3 regions of the Streptomyces sp. NPDC046939 genome follow, and region 1 is predicted to be linked to each of the others. Evidence: riboswitches for the same ligand, from Rfam matches in the RefSeq annotation. Region 1 holds a riboswitch; each other region holds the start of a gene.

Region 1 (9,356 bases):
CCGTCCGGGCGCGGTGCAGACGCAACTGCTCATCGGCCGGATCGGACCCGACCGGCACGACCGCGTGTGGGCCGCGCAGGTCCTCGGCACGTACTGCCTGGGCGGCACCCTCACCTCGCGCCTGGACCGCGTCCTGCGCGAGGAGAAGGGCTACACCTACGGTGTGCGGGCCTTTTCCCAGGTGCTGCTCTCCGCGCCGGACGGGACGGGCGCCGCGATGCTCGCCATCAGCGGCTCCGTGGACACCCCGAACACCGGTCCGGCCCTCGACGACCTGTGGAAGGTGCTGCGCACCCTGGCCGCCGAGGGGCTGACGGACGCCGAGCGGGACTCGGCGGTGCAGAACCTGGTGGGCGTCGCGCCGCTCAAGTACGAGACGGCCGCGGCCGTCGCGAGCACCCTCGCCGACCAGGTCGAGCAGCACCTGCCGGACGACTTCCAGGCGCAGTTGTACCGCCGCCTCGCCGAGACGGGCACCGTGGAGGCCACCGCGGCGGTCGTGAACGCCTTCCCGGCGGACCGTCTGGTGACGATCCTCGTGGGCGACGCCGCGCAGATCGCCGAGCCCGTCAGGGCGCTCGGCATCGGCGAGGTGACCGTCGTCGCGGGCTGACCCCCGCCCCGTACGACCGAGGGAGCCCCGGCAGCCGTCACGGCCGCCGGGGCTCTCCGGCATGAGCGGCCATGAGCCGCATGAGCGACATGGATCGGCATGGATCGGCATGACCCCTGGCATATGTCCGAATTGATACGGAGGTTGCCTGTCTGGCCTGTGGTGTGCGCTACAAAAGCCGGGATCCGTTTGTCGCGGAAGAGAGGTGCCCCTTAGCGTCAGTGCGGCTGTCCGCCCGTCATGCGTCGCGCCCGCGACACCGGACAGTCATCGCCGAGTCCCCCACGGCGCGAGCCAGGGGAGCCGGGGACCCACCGCAGTCCCTGGGGTGAATCGGGCGCTCTTCCGGCCGTGAGGCAGGGGAGAGGGCCCGTAGGAGACCTTCCTGCTCCGAACCCGTCAGCTAACCCGGTAGGCGAGAGGGAAGGAAAGGATCAACCACCGCATGGCGTTCACCCGTGCCACCGGGAAGCACCGTCGTCCGAGCCGTATCTCGCGCACCACCGCACAGGTCGCCGGTGTCGCCGCGCTCACCACGACCGGTGTCGTCGGAGGCCTCGCCGCCCCCGCGCTCGCCGTCGACGGCGCGGCCCCCGAGCAGAACGGCCTGACCCAGGCCATCGCCATCGGCGACTCCATGGCCGCCCAGATCGACGCGCAGGCGACGGCGCAGAAGAAGGCCGCCGACGAGGCCGCCGCCAAGGCGAAGGCCGAGGCCGAGGCGAGGAAGAAGGCGGAGGAGGCCAAGCGCGAGGCCGAGGCGAAGGCCGCCAAGGAGCGCGAGGCCAAGGAGCGCGCCGCCCGCGAGGCCGAGCGCAAGCGCCTCCTCAACAGCTTCGTCGCCCCGATCTCCGGCTCGTACGTCTCCACGGCCTACCAGGCGAGCAGCGGCCTGTGGTCCTCCGGCAGCCACACCGGCATCGACTTCCACGCGGCCAGCGGCACGCCGGTGCACGCGGTCGGCGCGGGCACCGTCGTCGAGGCCGGCTGGGGCGGCGCCTACGGCAACAACATCGTGATCAAGATGAACGATGGTACATACACCCAGTACGGTCATCTCTCCTCGATCGGCGTCTCCGTCGGCCAGGCGGTCGTCCCCGGCCAGCAGATAGGCCTCTCCGGCGCCACCGGCAACGTGACGGGCGCGCACCTGCACTTCGAGGCCCGCACGACCCCCGAGTACGGCTCCGACATGGACCCGGTCGCGTACCTGCGCTCGCACGGCGTCAACGTCTGACGCGCGCGGCACCGCTCGGGAAGCCCCGGCTCGGTGAGCCGGGGCTTTTCCCTGTGCGCCCGGCCTCGCCCACGGACTTCCTGGCGAGAAAATATCCCTGAATTCCGGTCCGCCGTCGGAAATTCCAGAACCGTGGAATAGAGTCGGGGAGAAGTTGCCCGGAGCGCGCCCGCGAGGGCGTTGGTCGACCGCGTTGCGCGGGGATCAAAGGCGGAGGTCGAATCATGCGGATTCCCGCGCACTCGGTATGCACCGCGATTCGCGACGACATCGTCACGGGCGTCCACCCGCGCGGCAGCAGGCTCACCGAGGAACTGCTCGCACGCCGCTACGGGGTCTCGCGCGTGCCGGTGCGCGAGGCGCTGCGCACCCTGGAGGCCGAGGGGTTCGTCGTCACGCGCAGGCACGCGGGCGCGTGCGTGGCCGAGCCCAGCGGGCAGGAGGCCGCCGACCTCCTGGAGGTCCGGCTGCTGCTCGAACCGCTGGCCGCCGCGCGGGCGGCGCAGCGCCGCTCCGAGGCCCATCTGAAGGTCCTGCGCGGCCTGGTCAGGCTGGGCCGGGAGCGCTCCAGGGCGAACCGGGACGAGGACTTGCGCTCGCTGGACGGCTGGTTCCACGAGACCCTCGCGCAGGCCTCCGGCAGCCCCGGGCTCATCGCCCTGCTCACCCAGCTCCGGCACAAGATCGCGTGGATGTACGCGGTGGAGAGCCCGGCCCGGCCGGCCGAGTCCTGGGCCGAGCACGGTGCCATCGTGGACGCCGTGGCGCGCGGTGACGCCGAGCGCGCCCGCGCGCTGACCGCCCGCCACGCCGAGAGCGTCGCGTCGGCCCACAAACTGCGCGTCCCGCGCGCGGGCGGCCCGGTGAGGATCTCGCAACATGCCGTAAACACGGCGGGCCTTCGGAATTAACAGAAAGGCCGTATACAAAGAGGTGCGGAATTCTGTCCGCCCGGAATTGCGGGCGGTATTCCCCGTGCCGGAGAACAGCGAAGCCGCGCGCCCCGGAGGGAAACGCGCGGCTCGGCCGGGAAAACAGATCAGACAGTCTCGGGCAGCTCGTCGAGGCCCTCGGCGACCAGCTTTGCCAGACGGTCGAGCGCGGCGTCCGCACCCTCGGCGTCGGAGGCCAGGACGATCTCCTCGCCGCCCTGGGCGCCCAGACCGAGCACCGCGAGCATGGAGGCGGCGTTGACGGGGTTGCCACCGGCCTTGGCGATCGTCACGGGGACGCCGGCCGCGGTGGCCGAGCGGACGAAGATGGAGGCGGGGCGGGCGTGGAGGCCCTCGGCCCAGCCGACGTTGACGCGGCGCTCAGCCATGTGATGCTGCCCTTCAGATGTTCCACGGTTGTCTAGACCATTCTCACACACCGGGGAGCGGTGATCGACGCGGACCCGGGTCCCGCCGCGCCACCGCCTCTCGGCCCCCATAGCCTGCCTCCCACGCGCGCGGAACGCGAGCCGTACGGCTTGTCGGTGTCCCCCTCTACTCTTGCGCCATGGAGACCGGCAAGGAGACCCCGTCGGACGAGGCCCCGGCGGACGGGCACGCGTACCCCGCCCACTGGGAGGCGGACGTGGTGCTGCGCGACGGCGGCACCGCCCGCGTCAGGCCCATCACCCCGGCCGACGCCGAGCGCCTGACCAGCTTCTACGAGCAGGTCTCGGACGAGTCGAAGTACTACCGCTTCTTCGCGCCCTACCCGCGCCTGTCGGCCAAGGACGTGCACCGGTTCACCCATCACGACTACGTGGACCGCGTCGGGCTCGCGGTCACGGTGGGCGGCGAGTTCATCGCGACCGTCCGCTACGACCGGATCGACGCCACGGGCCGCCCCGCCTCCGCCCCCGCCGACGAGGCCGAGGTCGCCTTCCTCGTCCAGGACGCCCACCAGGGCAGGGGAGTGGCGAGCGCCCTCCTGGAGCACATTGCGGCCGTCGCGCGCGAGCGCGGCATCCGCCGGTTCGCCGCCGAGGTGCTGCCCGCCAACACCAAGATGATCAAAGTGTTCCGGGACGCCGGGTACGTCCAGAAGCGCAGCTTCGAGGACGGCGTGGTCCGCCTCGAATTCGGCCTGGAGCCCACGGAGGCGTCCCTCGCGGTGCAGCGCGCGCGTGAGCAGCGCGCCGAGGCCCGCTCCGTGCAGCGCCTCCTCGCCCCCGGCTCCGTCGCCGTGATCGGCGTCGGCCGCGCACCCGGCGGGGTGGGCAGGGGCGTCCTCGACAACCTCAGGGACGCCGGGTACACCGGCCGCCTGTACGCCGTGAACAAGGCGTTCCCCGAGGACCTGACCGAGATCGACGGCGTCCCCGCGCACCGCCGCGTCCGCGACATCGACCCCGGCGAGCGCGTCGACCTGGCCGTCGTCGCCGTGCCCGCGCCGCACGTGCCCGAGGTCGTCGCCGAATGCGGCGAGCGCGGCGTGCAGGGCCTCGTCGTCGTCTCCGCCGGGTACGCGGAGAGCGGCGCCGAGGGCCGCGAGCGCCAGCGCGAACTGGTCCGCCAGGCCCGCTCGTACGGCATGCGCCTCATCGGGCCGAACGCGTTCGGGGTCGTCAACACCTCACCCGAGGTCCGGCTCAACGCCTCCCTCGCCCCCGAGATGCCACGCCCCGGCCGCATCGGCCTGTTCGCCCAGTCCGGCGCCATCGGCATCGCCCTCCTCGCGCGCCTGCACCGCAGGGGCGGCGGCGTCACCGGCGCCACCGGCATCTCCACGTTCGTCTCGGCGGGCAACCGCGCGGACGTCTCCGGCAACGACGTCCTGCAGTACTGGTACGACGACCCGGACACCGACGTCGCCCTCATGTACCTCGAATCCATCGGAAACCCGCGCAAGTTCACCCGCCTCGCCCGCCGCACCGCCGAGGCCAAGCCGCTCGTCGTCGTCCAGGGCGCCCGCCACAGCGGCATCGCCCCCACCGGCCACGCCGTCCGCGCCACCCGCCTGCCGTACGCGACCGTCTCCGCGCTGCTGCGCCAGGCGGGCGTCATCCGCGTCGACACGATCACCGAACTCGTCGACACCGGCCTCCTCCTCGCCCGCCAGCCGCTGCCCGCCGGGCCGCGCGTCGCCATCCTCGGCAACTCCGAGTCGCTCGGCCTGCTCACCTACGACGTCTGCCTCTCCGAGGGGCTGCGCCCCAAGCCGCCCCGCGACCTCACCACGGCGGCCACCCCGGCCGACTTCCGCGCCGCGCTCGACGAGGCGCTGGCCGACGACAAGACCGACGCCGTCGTCGTCACCGCCATGCCCGCCGTCGGCGAGGACCCCGCCGGGGACGCGGAGCTCGCCGCCGCCCTCAGCGCCGCCGCCGCGGCCGCGCCCGCCAAGCCCGTCCTCGTCGTCCACGTCGAACTCGGCGGCCTCGCCGAAGCGCTCTCCGCCGCCGCAAGCACCGGGCCCAACGCGCCGGACACGCCCGCCACGCGCGCGTCCGCGCCCGCACCCGCCGCCGGCGGAGCGCCCGAGGACGCGCCCCGCCTCATCCCCGCCTACCCCGCCGCCGAGCGCGCCGTCCGCGCCCTGGCCGAGGTCGTGAAGTACGCCCAGTGGCGGCGCGACGCGGCCGAGCCCGGCAAGGTGCCCGAGTACGACGACATCGACGAGGCCGGGGCCGCCGCCCTCATCGACGAACTGCTCACCAAGGAGGACGACCCGCGCGGCCTCGACCTCACCACCGAGCAGGCCCGCGAACTCCTCGCGCACTACGGCATCGCCACCCGGCGGACCCTGCCCGCGCCCGACGCCACCGCGGCCGCCGACGCCGCACGCACCCTCGGCTACCCCGTCGCGCTCAAGACGACCGCCCCGCACCTGCGCCACCGCGCGGACCTCGGCGGCGTACGCCTGGACCTCGCCGACGAGACGGACCTGCGGCGCGCCTACGAGGAGCTGACCGAGCGCCTGGGCAGCCCGGCCGAGCTGCGGCCCGTCGTGCAGTCCATGGCCCCGCGCGGCGTCGACACCGTCGTACGGGCCGTCATCGACCAGGCCGCGGGCGCGGTGCTCTCCTTCGGCCTGGCCGGCGCCCCGTCCGAGCTGCTCGGCGACACCGTGCACCGCCTCGTCCCGGTCACCGACAGGGACGCGCAGTCGATGGTCCGCTCCATCAAGACGGCGCCCATCCTGTTCGGCTGGCGCGGCGCCGCCCCCGTCGACACCCCCGCCCTGGAGGAGCTGCTCCAGCGGGTCTCGCGCCTCGTCCACGACCACCCCGAGGTGGTCGGCGTGACGCTCGAACCGGTCGTCGTCGCGCAGGAGGGCCTGACCGTCCTCGGCGCCACGGTCCGCCTCGCCCCGCCCCCCGCCCGGGGCGACCTCGGCCCCCGCACCCTGCCCGTCGCCTACTGACGCGGGCCCCGGCGGTTATCCACAGGCGCGAACCGCAGTCCCCGACCGGCCTTAGGATGGACCCCATGGCCAAGACCAGTACGACGACCCAAGGGCTGCGAGCGGCGATCGAGCGCAGCGGCTACTACCCGGCCCTCGTGGCCGAGGCGGTGGAGGCCGCGGTCGGCGGCGAGCCCATCTCGTCGTACCTCGTGCACCAGGAGACCACGTTCGACGCGAACGAGGTCCGCAGGCACGTCACCGTCCTGGTCCTGACCGGCACCCGCTTCATCGTCAGCCACACCGACGAGCAGGCCGCCGACACCACGTCCCCGACGCCGTACGCGACGACGTCCACCGAGTCCGTGAAGCTCGACCGGATCTCGTCGGTCGTCCTCAGCCGCGTCGTCGCCAACCCGGAGAAGTACGTGCCGGGCACGCTGCCGCGCGAGGTCGTGCTCACCATCGGCTGGGGCGCGGTCTCCCGCATCGACCTGGAGCCCGCCGCCTGCGGCGACCCCAACTGCGAGGCGGACCACGGCTACACCGGCAGCTCCACCGCCGACGACCTGAGCCTGCGCGTCAGCGAGGCGGGCGACGGCCCCGAGACCGTCCGCCAGGCCCTCGCCTTCGCCCAGGCCCTCTCCGAGGCCACCGTGGACGCGGGACGCCGATGACCCAGGCCGCCTGGGACGACGTAGAGCCGCTGCCCGTCCACACCGCTCCCGTCCCGGCGTACGGCACCGGATCGCTCGCCGACCTGCTGCCCACCCTCGGCTCCCACCTGGGCGTCCCCGGCTGCGAGGCCGTGATCCCCGAGCTGGCCCCCGCCGACCGGGCCTGCGTCTTCCTGATCGACGGCCTCGGCTGGGAGCAGCTCAAGGCGCACCCGGACGAGGCCCCGTTCCTCAGCTCGCTGATCGCCTCCTCGCGCGGCGGCACCGAGGCCCCGATCACCGCCGGCTACCCCGCCACCACCGCGACCTCGCTGGCCTCGGTCGGCACGGGCCTGCCGCCCGGCGCCCACGGCCTGCCCGGCTACACGGTCCGCAACCCCGACACCGGCGAGCTGATGAACCAGCTCCGCTGGACCCCGTGGACGAAGCCGCAGGCGTGGCAGCCGTACCCGACGATCTTCCAGCGCGCCCACGAGGCCGGGGTCCACACGGCCCAGGTCTCCGCGCCCGCCTTCCAGTCGACACCCCTCACCAAGATCGCCCTCAGCGGCGGCACCTTCCACGGCCGCCTCTCCGGCGAGGACCGGATGGACCTCGCCGCGGCCCAGCTCGCCGAGGGCGACCGCTCGCTCGTCTACACGTACTACAGCGAGGTCGACGGCAAGGGACACCGCTTCGGCGTCGACTCCGACCCCTGGCGCGGCCAGCTCATGTACGTGGACCGGCTCGCCCAGCGCCTCGCCGAGCAGCTCCCGCCGCGCAGCGCCCTGTACGTCACCGCCGACCACGGCATGATTGACATCCCGTTCGACGAGCGGTCCCGCATCGACTTCGACGAGGACTGGGAGCTGAGCGCGGGCGTCGCCCTGCTCGGCGGCGAGGGCCGCGCACGCCATGTGTACGCGGTGCCCGGCGCGCAAGGCGATGTGCTCGCCGTGTGGCGCGAGGTCCTCGGCGAGCAGTTCTGGGTCGCGAGCCGCGAAGAGGCGATCGCCGCGGGCTGGTTCGGCCCGCAGGTCGACGCGCGCGTCCGGGACCGGCTCGGCGACGTCATCGCCGCCGCCCGCGACGACGTGCTGATCATCGCGTCCCGCACCGAGCCGAAGGAGTCGACGATGGTCGGCAACCACGGCTCCATGACCCCGGCGGAACAGCTCGTACCGCTCCTCGAAGTACGCACCTGAGTACGTCCCCGCAGCCTTGAGACCCGGCCCCCAGCCCCCCACCCCCACGCGAAAGGTGCTCGAACCCCCATGCCCGAGCTGGTGTTCTTCTCCGGAACCATGGACTGCGGAAAGAGCACGCTGGCTCTGCAGATCGAGCACAACCGTTCGGCCCGCGGCCTCCAGGGCATGATCTTCACCCGCGACGACCGGGCCGGCGAGGGCAAGCTCTCCTCACGGCTCGGCCTGGTCACCGACGCCGTCGAGGTCGCCGACGACCTGGACGTGTACGCGTACGTCGTGGACCGCCTCTCGCAGGGCGGCAAGGTGGACTACGTGATCGCGGACGAGGCGCAGTTCCTCGCGCCGGACCAGATCGACCAGTTGGCCCGCGTCGTCGACGACCTCGGCCTCGACGTCTTCGCGTTCGGCATCACCACCGACTTCCGCTCCAAGCTGTTCCCCGGCTCGCAGCGCCTGGTCGAACTCGCCGACCGCGTCGAGGTGTTGCAGGTCGAGGCGCTCTGCTGGTGCGGCGCCCGCGCCACGCACAACGCCCGCACCATAAACGGCGAGATGGTCGTCGAGGGCGCCCAGGTCGTCGTCGGCGACGTCAACCACGCCGAGGACGAGATCGGCTACGAGGTGCTGTGCAGGCGCCACCACCGCAAGCGCCAGACGAGCGCGACGGCGCGCGCGGCGGCCCTGTCACCCGACGTCCTGCCCGTCGCCTGAGCCGCCCCGCTGACGCGATCCGTTCGCCGTGAGGGACAGCGGCGCCACTCGCCCGCCGCGCGCCCGAATCGCTACGGGGCCGACGTCACCAGCGCGAACTCCGCCCCCTCGGGGTCCGCGACCCGCGCGACCCTGCCGAGCGAACCGTTCCGCGGGGGCGTCACCGTGTGGCCGCCCAGGTCCGCGACCCGCTCCACCGCCTCCTCCACGTCCCCGACCTCGAAGTACGTCATCCAGTGCGGCCCGCGATGGCGCGGCAGGGCATGCCCGACACCCTGAACCGAGGCCACCGGACGGCCCTCCACGAGCAGCGTCACGCAGTCGAAGTCGGCGGAGACGACGGCCTCCTCGGCGTAGCCGAAGACCGACCGGTAGAACTTCGTGACGCTCGCGGTCTCCCGCGTCAGCAGCTCGTTCCACGCCACCGCGCCGGGTACGCCCGTCACCGCCATGCCCAGGTGTTCCGCCGCCTGCCAGACGCCGAAGACGGCGCCCGACGGATCGGAGCCGATGGCCATCCGGCCCGCCTCGCCCGCGTCCAGCGGGCCCACGCCGACAGTGCCGCCGCACAGCCGCACCGACGCGGCCGTGGCGTC
Region 2 (9,356 bases), on a different contig from region 1:
CGCCGAGTGCGAGTCGGGCGGGCAGTGGAGTCTCGACGCGGGCAACGGCTACTACGGCGGGCTGCAGTTGTCGCAGGAGACATGGGAGCAGTACGGGGGGCTCGACTACGCCCCGAGCGCGGACGAGGCCAGCCGTTCGCAGCAGATAGCCGTCGCCGAGAAGGCGCTTCAGGCCAAGGGGCCCAGCGTGTGGCCGAGCTGCTCGATCGTGGCCGGTCTGACGCAGAGCGGCGACGCGGCCGATGTCGACCCTGGGGCGAGCACCTCGCCGCGGCCGTCCACCGACTCGGCGGAGTCGCCGGGTGTGTCCGACTCCACGGGTACCCCGGAATCCCCGGATGTCACGTCATCTCCGGAGACTTCGGTCACGTCGGATGCCTCGGCGTCTTCGAAGGCTTCAGGTTCCGCGAGAGAGAAGAGTCACCAAGGCTCCGGCGCGAGCGGCAGATCCGGGGCTTCCGACGGCTCCGGATCCTCCGAGGACGCCGCCACGCCGGACGCGCCCGCCGCGTCTGACGCCCCGTCGGCCGATGCCACTACCGATACCCCCGGTAACCAGGCGAGCGACGAGCCGAGCGCCACCGCCGAAGAGGACAACTCGGGCAAGTCCGGTCAGTCGGACGCCACTTCCGCCCTCGGTGAGGACGCATCGTCCGCCGGCCGCCACCGTGGCGAGCGTGCCGCCGACGACGCCTCCGCGTCCCGGGGGAGTGAAGGTCGTCACGCTTCGCGCGAGGAGGCCCGCTCCGGGAGCGCGTACACGGTCCGTTCCGGCGACAACCTGTCGGACATCGCGGATGCGCAGAACGTGGACGGCGGGTGGAATGCCCTTTATGACCTCAACAAGGAGACGGTCGGTTCCGACCCGGACCTCATCCTTCCTGGTCAGAGTCTGAATCTCGGCTCGGAATCGGGTGAGGATCAGCCGTAATTCAGTGGTGGTTGAGACGCGTATGTCCGCTTTTGCGAGAGTGAGACATGAGTCTCAAAGACCCTGATCGGCTTTGAAATCGGGCGGATCGACTGCTTAACGTCGTCACCGCTCGCCACAGCGGGCCCCGACGGACGTCACGCCGAATCCTGCCAACGTCCGTACGGGAACAGTCGACGCGTAAGCGCCGTGGGCAGGAGCGGGGGACCCAAGGTAAGTGCCGGTCCGCCGGCTTGGGGTTAAGCCCGCGCACTAGGTTGCGCGGCCGGACACTCACTGGTCCGCACCCGACAGCTCACCTCGTAGGCGTCGGTGAGGGGATCACTCCATGCTGTTTTCCAGCAAGGGCAAGCACCGCCGTCCGTCCAAGGCCGTCCGTGTCGCCACCCTCGCGGGTGTCACCGGTGCCGCCGTCGCCGTTCCGCTGATGGGTGCCACGGGCGCCTCCGCCGCCTCCACCTCCGAGTGGGACCAGGTCGCGGCCTGCGAGTCCGGTGGCAACTGGTCGATCAACACGGGCAACGGCTACTACGGCGGTCTGCAGTTCTCCGCCTCGACGTGGGCCGCGTACGGCGGCACCGCGTACGCGTCCACCGCCGACAAGGCGTCCAAGGCGCAGCAGATATCGGTCGCCGAGAAGGTCCTCGCCTCGCAGGGCAAGGGTGCCTGGCCGAGCTGTGGCGTGGGCCTGTCCGGCGCCTCCACGGGCAACTCCGCCCCGGTCGAGTCGCAGTCCTCGCAGCAGTCGCAGCCGCAGCAGCAGCAGCGCTCCGAGTCCTCGACGACGACCCGCTCGCAGCAGCGCCAGCAGCCGCAGCAGCAGCAGGCTCAGCCGCAGCGTCAGGCGCAGCCGCAGCAGGAGGTCAAGAAGGACACCGTCACCACCCCGACCGGCAAGAAGGTCGAGAAGGGCGACGGCGAGTACAAGGTGAAGTCCGGCGACACGCTCAGCAAGATCGCCGAGGCGCACGGCACCACCTGGCAGAAGGTGTTCAAGCTCAACGAGGACATCATCGTGGACGCCAACCTGATCTACCCGGACCAGCAGCTCCACCTGAAGTAGGACCCCGAGAGGGTAGGGATCCGGCATCGGCGGACGCCGGGTCCAGGGCCGCTCGCCCGAGGCGACCCCCGTTCCGCTGCACGTGTGCGGAACGGGGGTCGCCGTCTTTGTTCCGTTAAGAAACATTTCGCTGTCGGCGTTGTCCACAACCCGGGCGGCCGACTGGCTGATGCCTCCAGGCCGGTTAGGCTCAGGGGTGCGGGCCACGCCGTCCGCACAGTTGTGTCACATCCGAGAAGGAGATGCTCGTGCCGTCCATCGACGTCGTCGTAGCCCGGGAAATCCTGGACTCCCGAGGCAACCCCACGGTCGAGGTCGAGGTCGGCCTCGACGACGGCAGCACCGGCCGTGCTGCTGTCCCGTCCGGCGCCTCCACCGGTGCCTTCGAGGCCATCGAACTCCGTGACGGTGACCCCAACCGTTACCAGGGCAAGGGCGTCGAGAAGGCCGTCCTCGCCGTCATCGAGCAGATCGGCCCGGAGCTGGTCGGCTACGACGCCACCGAGCAGCGCCTGATCGACCAGGCGATGTTCGACCTGGACGCCACCGACAACAAGGGCTCGCTCGGCGCCAACGCCATCCTGGGCGTCTCCCTCGCCGTCGCGCACGCCGCCTCCGAGGCCAGCGACCTGCCGCTCTTCCGCTACCTGGGCGGTCCGAACGCGCACCTGCTGCCCGTCCCGATGATGAACATCCTGAACGGCGGGTCGCACGCCGACTCCAACGTCGACATCCAGGAGTTCATGATCGCCCCGATCGGCGCGGAGTCCTTCTCCGAGGCGCTGCGCTGGGGCACCGAGGTCTACCACACCCTCAAGAAGGTCCTGAAGAACAAGGGCCTGTCGACCGGCCTCGGCGACGAGGGCGGCTTCGCCCCGAACCTGGAGTCGAACCGCGCCGCGCTCGACCTCATCATCGAGGCGATCAAGGAGGCCGGCTACGTCCCCGGCCAGCAGGTCGCGCTCGCGCTCGACGTCGCCGCCTCCGAGTTCTACAAGGACGGCGTGTACGAGTTCGAGGGCAAGCAGCGCTCGGCCGCCGAGATGACGGACTACTACGCCGAGCTGGTCGAGGCGTACCCGCTGGTCTCCATCGAGGACCCGCTGTTCGAGGACGACTGGGCCGGCTGGCACACGATCACCGAGCGCCTCGGTGACAAGGTGCAGCTCGTCGGCGACGACCTGTTCGTCACCAACCCGGAGCGCCTGGCCCGCGGCATCGAGGAGAACTCGGCCAACGCCCTGCTCGTCAAGGTCAACCAGATCGGCTCGCTGACCGAGACCCTGGACGCCGTCGAGCTGGCCCAGCGCAACGGCTTCAAGTGCATGATGTCCCACCGCTCCGGCGAGACCGAGGACGTCACCATCGCCGACCTGGCCGTCGCCACCAACTGCGGCCAGATCAAGACCGGCGCCCCGGCCCGCTCCGAGCGCGTCGCCAAGTACAACCAGCTCCTGCGCATCGAGGAGATCCTGGACGACGCGGCGGTCTACGCCGGCCGCAGCGCGTTCCCCCGCTTCAAGGGCTGACGGCCCCCGGCGCCGTAGTTCCGTACGTCCCCGCACTCGGTCCCGTACCGTGTGCGGGGACGTACGCACGTAGGCGGCCGGATCGGGCCGGAACGGGGAGGCGGACAGGCGATGCCGGGAAAGGTACGGAGCAGGGGCCAGGGCGGTTCGGCCCGCTTCTCCACGGCCACCCGCCTGCGCGTGCTCGGCGAGCAGACGGCCGAACGCGTCTACCGCTCGCAGAACAAGCGCCAGGCCCGCCGCTCCCGGCTCACCGGCCGCGCGGCGCTGCTCGCCCTCGTCGTCTGCACGCTCGTGGTCGCGCTCGCCTACCCGATGCGGCAGTACGTGTCCCAGCGCGGCGAGATCGCCGATCTGCAGCGCAGGCAGCAGGAGGCGAAGGACCGGGTCGAGCAGCTCCGCGACGAAAAGGCGCGCTGGCAGGACGACGCCTACGCCGAGCAGCGGATCCGGGAGCGCCTGCACATGGTGATGCCGGGGGAGACCGGGTACGTGGTGCCCGACCCGCGCGCCACCGAGGACGGCCGCGCCGAGGAGAGCGCGGGCGACCGCCCCTGGTACTCCAACGTCTGGGACGGCGTCGACAAGGCCGACCGCGCGAACTGATCATCGTTACCCCGCCCCACACCGAAGTGAAAGACAGGCATGGAAACGCCCCCGCCCCAGACCGAGCCCAGCGCGCCCACGGACGCCGACATCCACGCGTTCAAGGAGCAGCTCGGCCGCCCGCCGCGCGGCCTGCGGGCCATCGCGCACCGCTGCCCCTGCGGCAACCCGGACGTCGTAGAGACCGCCCCGCGCCTGGAGGACGGCACGCCGTTCCCGACGACGTACTACCTGACGTGCCCGCGCGCGGCCTCGGCCATCGGCACCCTCGAGGCCAACGGCGTCATGAAGGAGATGACGGAGCGGCTCGCGACCGACCCGGAGCTGGCGCGCCAGTACCGGGCGGCGCACGAGGACTACCTCGCCCGGCGTGACGCCATCGAGGTCCTGGAGAACTTCCCGAGCGCGGGCGGCATGCCGGACCGCGTGAAGTGCCTGCACGTCCTCGTGGCGCACTCGCTCGCGGCCGGGCCGGGTGTGAACCCGCTGGGCGACGAGGCGATCGAGATGCTGCCCGAGTGGTGGCGCAAGGGCCCGTGCGTGACGCCGGAGGTGGCCGAGTGACCCGCGTGGCGGCCGTCGACTGCGGTACGAACTCGATCCGTCTGCTCGTCGCGGACGCGAACCCGGAGACGGGCGAGCTGGTCGACCTGGACCGGCGGATGACGATCGTCCGGCTCGGCCAGGGCGTCGACAAGACGGGCCGGCTCGCTCCGGAGGCCCTGGAGCGGACCTTCGCGGCGTGCCGCGAGTACGCCGAAGTGATCAAGGAGCACGGGGCGGAGCGCGTCCGCTTCGTGGCGACGTCCGCGTCCCGCGACGCCGAGAACCGGGACGACTTCGTCCGGGGCGTCCTGGACATCCTGGGCGTCGAGCCCGAGGTGATCACCGGTAACCAGGAGGCGGCGTTCTCCTTCACGGGTGCGACGAAGGAGCTGACGGGCCGCGCCGACCTGGACACGCCGTACCTGGTGGTGGACATCGGCGGTGGCTCGACCGAGTTCGTGGTCGGCGACGAGACCGTGCGCGCCGCCCGCTCCGTCGACGTCGGCTGCGTGCGGATGACGGAGCGGCACCTGGTCGCCGGGGACGGCACGGTGAGCGACCCGCCGACCGCCGCGCGGATCGGGGCGATCCGCGAGGACGTCGTGAAGGGGCTCGACCTGGTCGAGCGGACGGTGCCGCTGGGCGACGCCCGTACGCTCGTGGGCCTCGCCGGTTCGGTGACGACGGTGGCGGCGCTCGCGCTCGGCCTGAAGGAGTACGACTCGGCCGCGATCCACCACGCGCGGATCTCCTACGAGAAGGTCGCCGAGATCACCGACTGGCTGCTGGGCTCCACGCACGACCAGCGCGCCCTGCACCCGGTGATCCACCCGGGCCGCGTCGACGTCATCGCGTCCGGCGCGCTCGTCCTGCGGCTGGTCATGGAGCGGATCGGGGCCCGCGAGGTGGTCGTGAGCGAGCACGACATCCTGGACGGGATCGCCTGGTCCCTCGCCTGACCGCGGGGCGCCGGAAACGATCTCGCTTGAGCGTGTCGCACCCCGTCTGAGCACGGCTCGGAGGGGGTGCGACACGCTCTTCGCGCGCCCCGGCGAGAAAGTTCGTGAAGTTCTTCACAAGGAATTCGGCCCCATCGGGCGCGGTTCGTGGCCCAGGGGCCCGTCCGGCGGCGTCCAGGTGGGGTCGAAGGGCCTGTCCGGGGTGTGTCGCCGGTGTTTCCGGAGGATGAATTCCGGGAGTGGTTAGGGGGTTCACCGGCTCACTGTCGCTGCTCAAGAGGGGTGAGCAACGAGTGGAGGCGGGCCGTGGTTCCCTCCGCCGACCATGACATGGGTCACGTGGGCGGCGAAGTGTAGCAGAGGCACCGTCCGTTCTTGTGAAGGGGCGCACGAGCACCCCCCTCCGACCGGGTGGATACTCGATGGCATGAGCACCACGGAGCGTCCCAGGATCCTCATTGTCGGGGGTGGGTACGTAGGCCTGTACGCGGCGCGACGCATCCTGAAGAAGATGCGTTACGCGGAAGCGACCGTCACGGTCGTCGACCCGCGCTCGTACATGACGTACCAGCCCTTCCTCCCCGAGACCGCCGCCGGCAGCATCTCGCCGCGCAACGTCGTCGTCCCGCTGCGACGCGCTGTGCCGGGAGCCGAGATTCTCACCGGCCGCGTCACCACCATCGACCAGGACCGCAAGGTCGCCACGGTCGCCCCGCTCGTCGGCGAGGCGTACGAGGTGCCCTTCGACTACCTGGTGATCGCGCTCGGCGCGGTCTCCCGCACCTTCCCGACCCCCGGCCTCGCCGAGGTGGGTATCGGCATGAAGGGCGTCGAGGAGGCCATCGGCCTGCGCAACCACGTGCTCGAGCAGCTCGACAAGGCCGAGTCCACGACGGACGAGGAGATCCGCCGCAAGGCGCTCACCTTCGTCTTCGTCGGCGGTGGCTTCGCGGGCGCCGAGACGATCGGTGAGGTCGAGGACATGGCGCGCGACGCCGCCAAGTTCTACAAGAACGTGAAGCGCGAGGACATGCGCTTCATCCTGGTCGACGCCGCCGACAAGGTGCTGCCCGAGGTCGGCCCGGAGCTGGGCGTCTACGGCCGCAAGCACCTGGAGTCCCGCGGCATCGAGGTCTACCTCTCCACCACGATGCCCTCCTGCGTCGACGGTCACGTCGTGCTCAGCAACGGCCTGGAGGCGGACGCCGACACGGTCGTGTGGACCGCCGGTGTGAAGCCGAACCCGGCGCTCGCCCGCTTCGGTCTCCCGCTCGGCCCGCGCGGCCACGTGGACACCAGCGAGACGCTCCAGGTGCAGGGCACCGACTACATCTGGGCCGCGGGCGACAACGCCCAGGTCCCGGACCTCGTCGGCCGTGCGAACGGCAACCCGAACGCCTGGTGCCCGCCGAACGCGCAGCACGCGATGCGCCAGGCCAAGGTCCTCGGCGACAACGTGGTCTCCGGCATGCGCGGCTTCCCGCAGCGCCCCTACAAGCACGCCAACAAGGGTGCGGTGGCCGGTCTCGGCCTGCACAAGGGCGTCGCGATGATCGTCATGGGCAAGATGAAGATCAAGCTCAAGGGCCGTCTCGCCTGGTACATGCACCGTGGCTACCACGGGCTCGCCATGCCGACGTACAACCGCAAGATCCGGGTGATCGCCGAGTGGACGATCAACATGTTCCAGAAGCGCGACATCACCGCGCTCGGCGCCCTGGAGACTCCGCGCGAGGAGTTCTACGAGGCCGCCAAGCCGGCGCCGGCCGCCAAGCCCGCCGCCGAGAAGGTGCCCGGGAGCGGGGACAAGGTCGAGGAGAAGGCCAAGGCCTCCTGACCCCGGCGTAGTCCGAGAGTTCAGCGCAACGCCCGAAGGGGCCGCTCGCCATCCGTGGTGCGAGCGGCCCCTTCGGCGTTCACCCGACCATATGCTTGGTAGGTACAGGTATTTTGCCGATCCGTGACGCGGCAACGGGACTGCGGAACGCGCCGCTCGGTGTTTACGTGGTGTCGGGACCGTTCCCGGAGTTCTCCTCGTCACGGAGGTGTCCGCCATGCCAGACGCCGCACAGCGGCTGAAGAACATCGCCGAGCAACTGCTCGGGAGCGAGCTCCCGGTGCGCCTGCGCGCCTGGGACGGCTCGGAGGCCGGCCCGCCCGGGGCCCCCGTCCTCGTCGTCCGCAGCCGGCGCGCCCTGCGCAGGCTGCTGTGGAAGCCGGGCGAGCTGGGTCTCGCGCGCGCGTGGGTCGCCGGTGAACTCGACGTCGAGGGCGACCTCTACGCGGCCCTCGACCACCTGGCCGAACTCATCTGGGAGCGCGACCCGGACGCCGACGGCGAGCGCAGAAGCGCCGTCCAGGCGCTCAGGGACCCGAAGGTCCGCGCCGCCCTGAAGGACCTCGCCAAGCTGGCCGGTCCCCTCCCCGCGCCCGCCCCGCCCGCCGAGGAGACGCGCCGCAAGGGCCGCCTCCACCTGCACACCAAGGGCAGCGACAAACGGGCCATCAGCCACCACTACGACGTCGGCAACGACTTCTACGAGCTGGTCCTCGGCCCCTCCATGGTCTACTCGTGCGCCTACTGGGAGTCGCCCGGCGCCACGCTCGAGTCCGCCCAGGGCGACAAGCTCTCCCTCGTCGCCCGCAAGCTCGACCTCAAGCCCGGCATGCGCCTGCTCGACGTGGGCTGCGGCTGGGGCTCCATGGCCATCCACGCCGCCCGCGAGCACGGCGTGAGCGTCGTCGGCATCACGCTCTCCCAGGAACAGGCCGCGTACGCCAGGAAGCGCGTCGCCGACGAGGGCCTCACCGACCGCGTCGAGATCCGCGTCCAGGACTACCGCGACGTCCGCGACGGCCCCTACGACGCCATCTCCTCCATCGGCATGGCCGAGCACGTCGGCTCCGCCCGCTACCTGGAGTACGCGAGCGACCTGTACGCCCTCCTCAAGCCCGGCGGACGGCTCCTCAACCACCAGATCGCCCGCCGCCCCCAGCAGGACGAGACGGCCTACGAGGTGGACGAGTTCATCGACGCCTACGTCTTCCCCGACGGCGAACTGGCCCCCGTCGGCACGACCACCGCCCTCCTGGAGCGCGCCGGCTTCGAGGTCCGCGACCTGGAGGCGATCCGCGAGCACTACGCGCTCACCCTGCGCCAGTGGGTCCGCAACCTGGAGGCCCGCTGGAGCGAGGCCCTGAAGACGGTCAGCCCCGGCCGGGCCCGCGTCTGGCGCCTCTACATGGCCGCCTCCGCCCTGAGCTTCGAGCGCAACCGCATCGGCGTGAACCAGATCCTCGCCGTGAAGACCCCGCCGAGCGGCGCGTCGGGGATGCCGCTGCGGGCGCGTACCTGGAACTGATCTGGCGTGTGAACCGTACGCGGACGGGGGCGCCCGGTGCTGATCACCGGGCGCCCCCAACCACGTACCGCCTCCCGTGCTACTCGGCCTTGATCGCCGTCAGCATGTTCAGGCGGGCGGCGCGGCGGGCCGGCCACAGGGCGGCCAGGATGCCGACGACCGCGGCGAGCGCGAGGAAGACGCCCATCCGGCCCCAGGGCAGGACCAGTGCGTACGTCGACATGGTCTGGCCGATCAGCTCGCCCGCGGCCCAGCCGAAGAAGACGCCGAGGCCGATGCCGAGCACGCCGCCGAAGAGCGAGATGACCAGGGACTCCAGGCGGACCATGCGCTTGATGCCCTTGCGGTCGATGCCGATCG
Region 3 (9,356 bases), on a different contig from region 1:
AGGGGGAGCGGGGCGCCGCCGGACCTTTTCTCGGCGGTGGTGTCCGGCTGCCGCCCCTGGCCCGGGCGGCGGTGGGGAGCCGGTCACCTGAGCAAGGACGCTAAACCTGGGCGTCACGGGTCAGCCGCGCATTGTTCGCAACTGCCTCTTTTGTTGCGGGCGGTGGCGGAGAGTGACAGGCCGCTGTCCGCCACCGTTCGCGTACGCCCGCTGTCGGACGGCCTCAGCCGCCCCATTAGGCTCCGCAACCATGGACGTACTCATCCATCTCTTCGTCGGCCTGCACATCATCGGCATCGCCGCGCTGCTCGGCGGCTTCCTCACGCAGATGTCGGCGCTGGGCCGGGGCGAGGCCCGGTTCACCAAGGCGATGCTGCACGGCGCCCTGACCATGCTGGTGACGGGTGTCGCGCTCGTCGGCCTCAACCAGGCCGACGACAACACCGTGAACAACATCAAGATCGGCGTGAAGCTGGCGATCCTGATCGTCATCCTCGGGATCGTCTACGTGAAGCGTGACGAGGAGAAGGCCGAGAAGGGCCTGTTCGCGGCCGTGGGCGCGCTCACCCTCGCCAACATCTTCATCGCCGTGCTCTGGACCTGAGCCGCCCCCGCGCCCCGGGGCGGCCGGAGTCAGGCGGGCCGCACCACGCTGTGGATCGAGGACGTGCCGTCGTAGTAGATGGACTCCTCGCGCACGTACGCGCCCGGCTTCGGGGCGTGGATCATCATGCCGTCGCCGAGGTAGAGGCCGACGTGGCTGATGTCGTCGTAGAAGAAGACCAGGTCACCGGGTTGGATGTCGGAGAGAGCGACCGTCGTGCCGAACTCCACCTGGTCCCAGGTGGTGCGCGGCAGTGAGATCCCGGCGGCCTTCCACGCCGCCTGGGTGAGACCCGAGCAGTCGTAGGAGCCCGGCCCCGTGGCGCCCCACACGTACGGCTTGCCTATCTGAGCCCTGGCGAACGCGAGCGCCTTCGCCGCCTTGGCCGCGTAACCGGACGAGGTGCTGCCGGAGGCGTCGCCGGTGGAGCCCGACCCGGTGGAGCCCGATCCGGCGGAGCCCGTGGACCCCGCGGACCCGGTGCCCGAACCGGCCTGTTCCCGCTCCTCGGCCGCCTGCTCCGCCGCCTTCCTCTCGCGCTCCTCCCGCGCCTTCTGCTTCGCCGCCAGCTCGGCGGCCTTCTTGCGGGCCGCCTCCTCCTTCTTCCGCTCGATCGCGGCGAGCCGCCGCTTCTCCTCGGCGGTCAGCTTCGACAGCAGCTCGCGCGCGTCGGCGAGCTTCGACTGCACGCTCTGCTTCGACGTCCGCAGATCCGTCTGCGAGGTGGTGAGCTGGCGCAGGCTCTCCTGCGCCTCGGTGCGCTTCTTCGCGGTGGCCCGCTGCTGTGTCTGGAAGTCGTCGACGGCCTTCTTCTGGTCCGCCGTCATCCGGCTGAGCAGCCGGTCCTGCGCGAAGTAGTCCTCGGGGTCGTCCGCGAGGAACATCGTCGCGGTGTCGCTCATCCCGCCCGTGCGGTACTGCTCGGCGGCGAACCGGCCCAGCTTCTGGCGGGCCGTGTTCATCTGGTCGGTGCGCTCGGCGATGTCGTCGAGGAGCTTGTCGACCTGGCGCTTCTTGCTGTCGGTCCGCTCCTTGGCGGCGTTGTACTTCTGCGTGGCGGTCTCCGCCTGCCGGTACAGCGTGTCGACCTTCTCGCGCACCTCTTCCAGGCTCGGCCTCGCCGGTGCGGGCGTCGCCTGGGCCGTCTGCGAGAGGAGGGCCACCGAGGTCAGGGCGGCGGTCGTGATCCCGACCGCGGGGGTGGTGCGCAGGCCACCGGTCAGCCGGGAGCGGGTGCGCGTCTTGCGGTGCGACGCCAAGGCAGGCGACTCCTTCCGTGGTCCGCCTACCGGGTTAGCTGTCGGGTTCGGGCGTACGGAAGGCTGCCCTACGGCGCCGACTGGGCGTCGGGCCGATTCACCCCAAGGTTCGGTGGGTCCCCGGTTCCCTGCCTCACGGCGTACGGGACTCGGCGGGGGCAGCCCGCTCGCCGCGGCGCTCGCGGTCGTGGGGACGGACGGCCCGCGCAGCACCGTAGCCAACGCGTGTTGCTGCTGTGAAGGTCGTTGTGCGATATGCCCGATACATTTTCGTGACCTTGGCGACAGTGGCGTGCGGTGTCCGGAAGGAGGGGGCGGTGTGTCAGTGGGTCGGCCTAGACTCGTAAGGCGATGAGCAGCCTCTTTGACGACAGCTTCCTGGCGGGCCTCCAGAACCGGACCGATGGGCCCCCGCCGCCGCCCGACCCGGAGCACGAGGGACCGGAGCCCGAGCCGATCCCGGACGACCTGTTCGGCGGGAAGTTCGACGTGCCCCCGGCCAGGGACGCGTACTACCGCGGCGGCGCCCCGCGCCCGGCCGTGGACGCGGCGGCGCTCCTGGAGGGGCTGAACGAGAACCAGCGGGCGGCCGTCGTGCACGGTGGCTCGCCGCTGCTCATCGTCGCGGGCGCCGGTTCCGGCAAGACCCGCGTCCTCACCCACCGCATCGCCTATCTGCTCGCCGAGCGTGGTGTGCACCCCGGCCAGATCCTCGCGATCACCTTCACCAACAAGGCCGCAGGCGAGATGAAGGAGCGCGTCGAGGCCCTGGTGGGCCCGCGGGCGAACGCGATGTGGGTCTCCACCTTCCACAGCGCCTGCGTGCGCATCCTGCGCCGCGAGTCCAAGAAGCTCGGCTTCACGTCGTCGTTCTCGATCTACGACGCCGCCGACAGCAAGCGGCTCATGGCCCTGGTCTGCCGCGACCTGGACCTCGACCCGAAGAAGTTCCCGCCGAAGTCCTTCAGCGCCAAGATCTCGAACCTGAAGAACGAGCTGATCGACGAGGAGGACTTCGCCAAGACGGCGGCCGACGGCTTCGAGAAGTCCGTGGCGCAGGCGTACGCGATGTACCAGTCGCGGCTCCGTGAGGCGAACGCGCTGGACTTCGACGACCTGATCATGACCACGGTCAACCTGCTGCGCGCGTTCCCGGACGTCGCCGAGCACTACCGGCGTCGCTTCCGCCACGTCCTGGTCGACGAGTACCAGGACACCAACCACGCGCAGTACGCGCTCGTGCGCGAGCTGGTCGGCCCGGCCGAGGACGCCGAGGGTCACGACGCGGACCCGGCCGAGCTGTGCGTCGTCGGTGACGCGGACCAGTCGATCTACGCCTTCCGCGGCGCCACCATCCGCAACATCCTCCAGTTCGAGGAGGACTACCCGAACGCGACGACGATCCTCCTGGAGCAGAACTACCGCTCCACCCAGACGATCCTCAGCGCGGCCAACGCGGTGATCGAGCGCAACGAGTCGCGCCGCCCCAAGAACCTGTGGACCAACGCGGGCGCGGGCTCCCAGATCACCGGCTACGTCGCGGACACCGAGCACGACGAGGCCCAGTTCGTCGCCGACGAGATCGACCGGCTCACCGACGCGGGCGAGGCGAAGGCCGGGGACGTCGCCGTCTTCTACCGGACCAACGCGCAGTCCCGTGTCTTCGAGGAGATCTTCATCCGCGTCGGCCTGCCCTACAAGGTCGTCGGCGGCGTCCGCTTCTACGAGCGCAAGGAGGTCAGGGACGTCCTCGCCTACCTGCGCGTGCTCTCCAACCCCGAGGACTCCGTCCCCCTGCGCCGCATCCTGAACGTGCCGAAGCGCGGCATCGGCGACCGCGCCGAAGCCATGATCGACGCCCTCGCCCAGCGCGAGAAGATCTCCTTCCCGCAGGCGCTGCGCCGCGTCGACGAGGCGTACGGCATGGCGGCCCGCTCGACCAACGCCGTGAAGCGGTTCAACACGCTCATGGAGGACCTGCGGACCATCGTCGACTCCGGCGCCGGACCGGCCACCGTCCTGGAGGCCGTCCTGGAGCGCACCGGGTACCTCGCCGAGCTCCAGTCCTCCACCGACCCGCAGGACGAGACCCGCATCGAGAACCTCCAGGAGCTCGCGGCCGTCGCCCTGGAGTTTGAGCAGGAGGCGGCCCAGGCGGAGACCGACGGCGCCGAGGGCGAGACCGGCGGCGCCGGCCTCTCCGCCTTCCTGGAGCGGGTCGCGCTCGTCGCCGACTCCGACCAGATCCCCGACGAGGAGGACGACGGCAGCGGCGTCATCACCCTGATGACCCTGCACACCGCCAAGGGCCTCGAATTCCCCGTCGTCTTCCTCACCGGCATGGAGGACGGCGTCTTCCCGCACATGCGCTCCCTCGGCCAGACCAAGGAGCTGGAGGAGGAGCGCCGCCTCGCCTACGTCGGCATCACGCGCGCGCGGGAGCGGCTGTACCTGACGCGCTCCTCCATGCGCAGCGCCTGGGGCCAGCCCTCGTACAACCCGCCCTCGCGCTTCCTGGAGGAGATCCCGGACGCGCACCTGGAGTGGAAGCGCAAGGGCGGCTCCGCGCCCGCGCCCTCGACGAAGGGCATCGGGGGCGGCATCGCCGCGTCCCTGTCCTCGTCGCGCTCGCGCACGACCCCGGCGTTCGCGACGCGCCGCGCCAACGAGAAGCCGGTCGTCTCCCTGGCCGTCGGCGACCGCGTCACCCACGACCAGTTCGGCCTCGGCACGGTCGTCGGCGTCGGCGGCTCGGGCGGGAACGCGGAGGCGACGATCGACTTCGGCGACCCGAAGCCGAAGCGGCTGCTGCTGCGGTACGCGCCGGTCGAGAAGCTCTAGCGGGCTTCCTACGTCGGGTCCAGGCCGTGGCTGCGGAGCCACGGCAGGGGGTCGATCGCGGCGCCGCCGTTCGGCCGCACCTCGAAGTGCAGGTGCGGCCCGGTCGAGTTGCCGGAGTTGCCCGAGTGCGCGATCACGTCACCGGCCTTCACCGGTCCGCTCGTCACGGTGTACGAGGACAGGTGGCAGTACCACGTCTCCGTACCGTCCTTCGCGGTGACTATCGCCATGTTCCCGTACGCGGAGTTGGTCTGCGTGCGCACGGTCCCGTCGGTCGCCGCCATCACCGGCGTCCCGTACCAGACGGGGAAGTCGATGCCCGTGTGCACGGACATCCAGTTGATGCCGGCCTGCCCGTAGTAGGCGCTCAGCCCGTGCCGCTTCACCGGCAGCGCGAACTTGGGGCGCGCCGCCTCCTTGCGCGCGGCCTCGTCGGCGGCCCTCTTGCGGTCCGCCTCCTGCTTCGCCCGCAGGTCGATCCGCTCCTGCGTACGGCTCGCCCGGTCGGCGAAGTCGCCCGCGTCCGCGGAGAGGTCCTTGAGCTGCGTGTCGAGCTGGTTGTTGGCGACGGACGGCTTCACCGCGGCCGCGTCGGGCGCCGACGCCGCCTGCGCCTTGCCGCCCTCCTCCCCGCCACCGCCCACCGACGCCGCCGCGATGCCCGCGACCCCGACCACGCACACCGACGGCACCGCGATGGTCAGCAGCGCGGAGCGCTTGGCGGGGGTGCGGCGCCTCGAACGGGCCGCGGAACGGGCGGCGGTGCGGGTCGCCGCGCGCGGTGTGAACTCGGGCTCCGGACCGGTGGCTTCCGGCTCCGGCTCGGGCTCGGAGGCGGCCTCGGGCGCGTCCTCCCGCTCGTCGTGGGCCAGCGGGTACTCGGCCGGGGTGTACTGGTCCGGGACGTAGGCGTGCACGGCGGTGTCGGTGCTGGTCTCCGGCTCCGCCGAGTTCCAGGCGGTGGCGTCGTACGCGCCCGTGTCGTACGCCGTCGTCCCGAAGACCGGCGCCTCGAAGGTCTGCGTGGCGTCGACCTGCGCCTCGTGGATCTGTGTGCCGTAGCCCTGCGTGTCGTAGGGCTGTGCGGCGGGCCACTGTCCTGTGTGCTGCTGCTCGGTCACCGCCCAGACGGCGGTCGTGTCGTAACTGCCCGTCTCGTGCCCGCTCGTGCCGTAGGCGTACGCCGCCGCGTCGTACGACGAAGTCGGCCACTGGCCCGTGTTGTAGAAACCCGATTCGTGGGAACCCGTGTCGTACGACGCCGCGTCGTACGGGGTGTTGCCAGGGAAGTCACCGAAGAGGGGGTCGGCTCCGAAGCTGGTCGTGGAGTGCCCGTCGGCCGCCGCGTAGTGCGCGGTCCCCGACGGATATCGGTCGTTCACCGACTTCTCTTTCGCCTCGACGACAGGGGCTGCCAGAGCAGTGCGGCGACTGTACCCGGCGGTACGAGGGCGCGACAATCTTCGGCAGGTTCCGTGCCCCGCGTAATCGGGCAATCAGCCGCCTTTCGGTGAACCATGGGCGCGGAGTTGGTGCTGAGTTCGAGCCGCGTTCGACAATTCGCCGGATTTGCCCCGCCCGGCCGGGCGTCGTCATCACGCCACCGTCAGGCCGCCGACCGAGTCGGCGGCATTGCCTCCCTCCCGCGTCGGGTCGGCGTCGAGCGCCTGGCGGATGCCGGTCGCCACCGCCGGGTGCACCGGCAGGGCCAGATGTCCGATGCCGGTCACGCGCACGTTCTGCACGAGCAGGTCCTCGTGGTCCACGCACGCCGTCTCCACCGGCACCATTACCTGGTCGAGATCGCTCCAGAAGCTCACGAAACGCGTACGGCACCCGGGCGCGGGCATCCTCAACTCGTCGATCACCGACGAGCCGGGGCGCATCTGGCGCACGATCGGGTGCGCGTCCGCGAGCGGTGCGACCCGCGTCCCGGAGTGCGGCGTGCCGAGCGTGACCAAGGTGCGGATCCGCTCGTCGCCGCCGAGGCGCTGCACGTAGTAGCGCGCTATCAGGCCGCCCAGGCTGTGGCCCACCACGTCGATGCGGTCCTGGCCCGTCCGCTCGCACAGCTCCTCCACGTGCCGGGCGAGCAGCGCCGCCGCCGTCCTTATGTCGCAGGTCAGCGGCGAGTAGTTGAGCGACTCGATCCGGCGCCTGCCGTGCTGGGCCAGGCTGCGGCGCAGCAGGACGAAGACGGAGCGGTTGTCGATGAAGCCGTGCAGGAGGAGGACCGGGGGCTTGGCCCGGGTGGGGAGTTCGGGCGCGTCCGCGAGGCCGGCCATGTCCTTCAGGGTGTCCGGGTCGGCGTCCGTCTCCTCGTCCAGCTCCCGCAGCTCCGCCGGAGTGAGCGCCTCCGGATGCCTTCGTTCCTGGAGGATGCCCGAGGGGTAGAGGAACAGATGGCCCGCGAGGATCGCCAGCTCGAGCGCTGTCGCCTTCAGCAGGGCGAGCGACAGACCGGCCAGTCTAACCGGCAGCACCCGGCAGAGCGGGCGAAAGGGCGAGTACCTCGTGACCTGCATAGGTCAGCCTCCCGTCGGCACGCGGGGGGCGCCTCTGTCCCCCGTGTGCACTCGATGGGGAGCCGAGCGAAGTCGATCCCGCGGGCGTGTCGTACGGATGGCGGCGCGATGGCGCGGCGTCCTTGAAGCGGCTCCCCTCGCGCCTGTCCCGGAAGCGGCTGGTCTACCGGCCCGAACGGTGGCGGCGCGCAGTGAACATGTCCCTTTGTGTGATTTCCCCCTCCCCGTGCACCGTGAAACGGCCGCTTGCGGGATGCTGTGGATAACGTTCGTTCACTTCGGATGTCCCGGATGGGTATCCGGACCCCGCGGCCCGGGTACCAAGGCCCGGGGGTCAGTCACTTCATGGAGGCAGTGATGGGTGTGGCAGCCGGTCCGATCCGCGTGGTCGTCGCGAAGCCGGGGCTCGACGGCCACGATCGCGGGGCCAAGGTGATCGCGCGGGCGCTGCGCGACGCCGGTATGGAGGTCATCTACACGGGCCTGCACCAGACGCCCGAGCAGATCGTGGACACCGCGATCCAGGAGGACGCCGACGCCATCGGGCTCTCCATCCTCTCCGGCGCCCACAACACCCTCTTCGCCCGCGTCATCGAACTCCTCAAGGAGCGCGACGCCGCCGACATCCAGGTCTTCGGCGGCGGCATCATCCCCGAGGACGACATCCCGCCGCTCAAGGAGCAGGGCGTCGCCGCGATCTTCACCCCGGGTGCGACGACCGCCTCCATCGTGGAGTGGGTACGGGCCAACGTGCGGCAGCCCGCCGAGGCGTAGCCCCGCCGAGGCGTAGCCCCGCCGGGGGCGGACCGGCGATGCGGGGCGTTGTGGGTGCCGGGCGCTGCGGTCAGGGCTTGGGCGGCAGCAGCTCCTCCCGCATCGTCCGGCGCAGGCGCAGCGTGCCCAGGAGGCGTTGGAACGCCTCCGACCAGTAACTGCCCGCGCCGGGGGCCGAGTCCTCCGTCTCCTCCACCGTCGCCGTCAGTCCCTCCAGGCGTGCGGCCTCCTCCGGGTCGAGGCACCGCTCCGCCAGGCCCATGACGCCGCTGAAGCTCCACGGGTAACTGCCCGCGTCGCGCGCGATGTTCAGCGCGTCCACGACGGCGCCGCCGAGCGGAGGCGCCCAGGGCGTGGCGCACACCCCGAGCAACTGGAATGCCTCGGACAGGCCGTGTGCCGCGATGAACCCCGCGACCCACTCCGCCCGCTCCGCCGCGGGCAGCGCCGCGAGCAGCTTCGCGCGCTCCGCCAGCGACACCGCGCCCGGGCCCGCCGCGTCCGGTGCCGTCGGGGTGCCGAGCAGCGCCCGCGACCAGGCGATGTCGCGCTGGCGCACCGCCGCCCTGCACCACGCCGCGTGCAACTCGCCCCGCCAGTCGTCGGCTACCGGCAGCGCCACGATCTCCTCCGGGGTGCGCTCGCCCAGCCTCGCCGGCCAGCGGTCCAGGGGCGCGGCCTCGATCAGCTGGCCGAGCCACCACGACCGTTCGCCCCGGCCCGCGGGCGGTTTGGCCACCATGCCGTCGCGCTCCATCGCCGCGTCGCACTCGTGCGGGGCCTCGACGACGACCGTGCCCGTCGTACGGTCGAGCGCCACGCACGACAGCGCCCGGTCCGCCATGCGTCCGGCGAGCGCCGAGTGCGGGAGCGCGGAGAGCAGCTCGGCGGCGGTCGCCCGGACGTTGCGGCTGCGGTCGGTCAGGGCCCGCTCCAGGAACGGCTCGTCCGCGTCGGACAGACCCGTGCGCAGGGAGTCCAGGAACATGAGGCGGTCCTCGGCGCGCTCCGTGCCCCAGGTGCTCTCCAGGAGGGCGCGGGCCGCCTCCGCGTCGTGGGCGCGGACCGCGGCGAGCAGGGCCACCCGTTCCGCGAACAGGCCCTCCTGCCAGAGGCGCTGTATCTGTTCGGGCTCGTCCGGGGGCGGCAGCGCGGCGCCCGAGCCCGGGGTCGCGCGCAGGGCGAACTTCCAGTCCGGGTTGAGCCGGGCCAGCCACAGGGCGCGGGGTCCCGCGAAGGATAGGGCGCCGGGGCGCAGGTCGGTGCGGCCGCGGGCCGCGTCGAGGAGGGCCGGGAGCAGTTCGGGCGGGGCCGCGTACCCGTGGCTGTTCGCCGTGGCCAGCCATTGCGGGA

What was found. A riboswitch is a leader RNA that binds a small molecule or an ion and turns the genes downstream of it on or off. The one in region 1 is predicted to bind cyclic di-AMP.
Positions count from the first base shown of each region.
Region 2: linked by a shared signal. The riboswitch ahead of ABZ877_RS18395 (transglycosylase family protein) and the one ahead of ABZ877_RS29770 (M23 family metallopeptidase) in region 1 are both predicted to bind cyclic di-AMP.
Region 3: linked by a shared signal. The riboswitch ahead of ABZ877_RS18990 (NlpC/P60 family protein) and the one ahead of ABZ877_RS29770 (M23 family metallopeptidase) in region 1 are both predicted to bind cyclic di-AMP.

Region 1 is NZ_JBEYWV010000031.1:112,414-121,769, forward strand. Features, by position in the region: gene ABZ877_RS29765 (pitrilysin family protein) at 1-613, shown strand, start outside; cyclic di-AMP (ydaO/yuaA leader) riboswitch at 875-1,046, shown strand; gene ABZ877_RS29770 (M23 family metallopeptidase) at 1,059-1,850, shown strand; gene ABZ877_RS29775 (GntR family transcriptional regulator) at 2,075-2,761, shown strand; gene ABZ877_RS29780 (HPr family phosphocarrier protein) at 2,890-3,171, opposite strand; gene ABZ877_RS29785 (GNAT family N-acetyltransferase) at 3,351-6,206, shown strand; gene ABZ877_RS29790 (DUF5998 family protein) at 6,272-6,862, shown strand; gene ABZ877_RS29795 (nucleotide pyrophosphatase/phosphodiesterase family protein) at 6,859-8,046, shown strand; gene ABZ877_RS29800 (thymidine kinase) at 8,116-8,760, shown strand; gene ABZ877_RS29805 (VOC family protein) at 8,832-9,356, opposite strand, start outside.
Region 2 is NZ_JBEYWV010000015.1:97,987-107,342, reverse strand. Features, by position in the region: gene ABZ877_RS18400 (transglycosylase family protein) at 1-931, shown strand, start outside; cyclic di-AMP (ydaO/yuaA leader) riboswitch at 1,062-1,255, shown strand; gene ABZ877_RS18395 (transglycosylase family protein) at 1,260-1,994, shown strand; gene eno (phosphopyruvate hydratase) at 2,243-3,523, shown strand; gene ABZ877_RS18385 (septum formation initiator family protein) at 3,635-4,129, shown strand; gene ABZ877_RS18380 (DUF501 domain-containing protein) at 4,169-4,693, shown strand; gene ABZ877_RS18375 (Ppx/GppA phosphatase family protein) at 4,690-5,634, shown strand; gene ABZ877_RS18370 (NAD(P)/FAD-dependent oxidoreductase) at 6,062-7,471, shown strand; gene ABZ877_RS18365 (cyclopropane-fatty-acyl-phospholipid synthase family protein) at 7,689-8,996, shown strand; gene ABZ877_RS18360 (FtsX-like permease family protein) at 9,076-9,356, opposite strand, start outside.
Region 3 is NZ_JBEYWV010000016.1:40,074-49,429, forward strand. Features, by position in the region: gene ABZ877_RS18985 (hypothetical protein) at 251-604, shown strand; gene ABZ877_RS18990 (NlpC/P60 family protein) at 634-1,863, opposite strand; cyclic di-AMP (ydaO/yuaA leader) riboswitch at 1,871-2,028, opposite strand; gene pcrA (DNA helicase PcrA) at 2,215-4,704, shown strand; gene ABZ877_RS19000 (M23 family metallopeptidase) at 4,713-6,086, opposite strand; gene ABZ877_RS19005 (alpha/beta fold hydrolase) at 6,300-7,229, opposite strand; gene ABZ877_RS19010 (cobalamin B12-binding domain-containing protein) at 7,587-8,003, shown strand; gene ABZ877_RS19015 (DUF5691 domain-containing protein) at 8,074-9,356, opposite strand, start outside.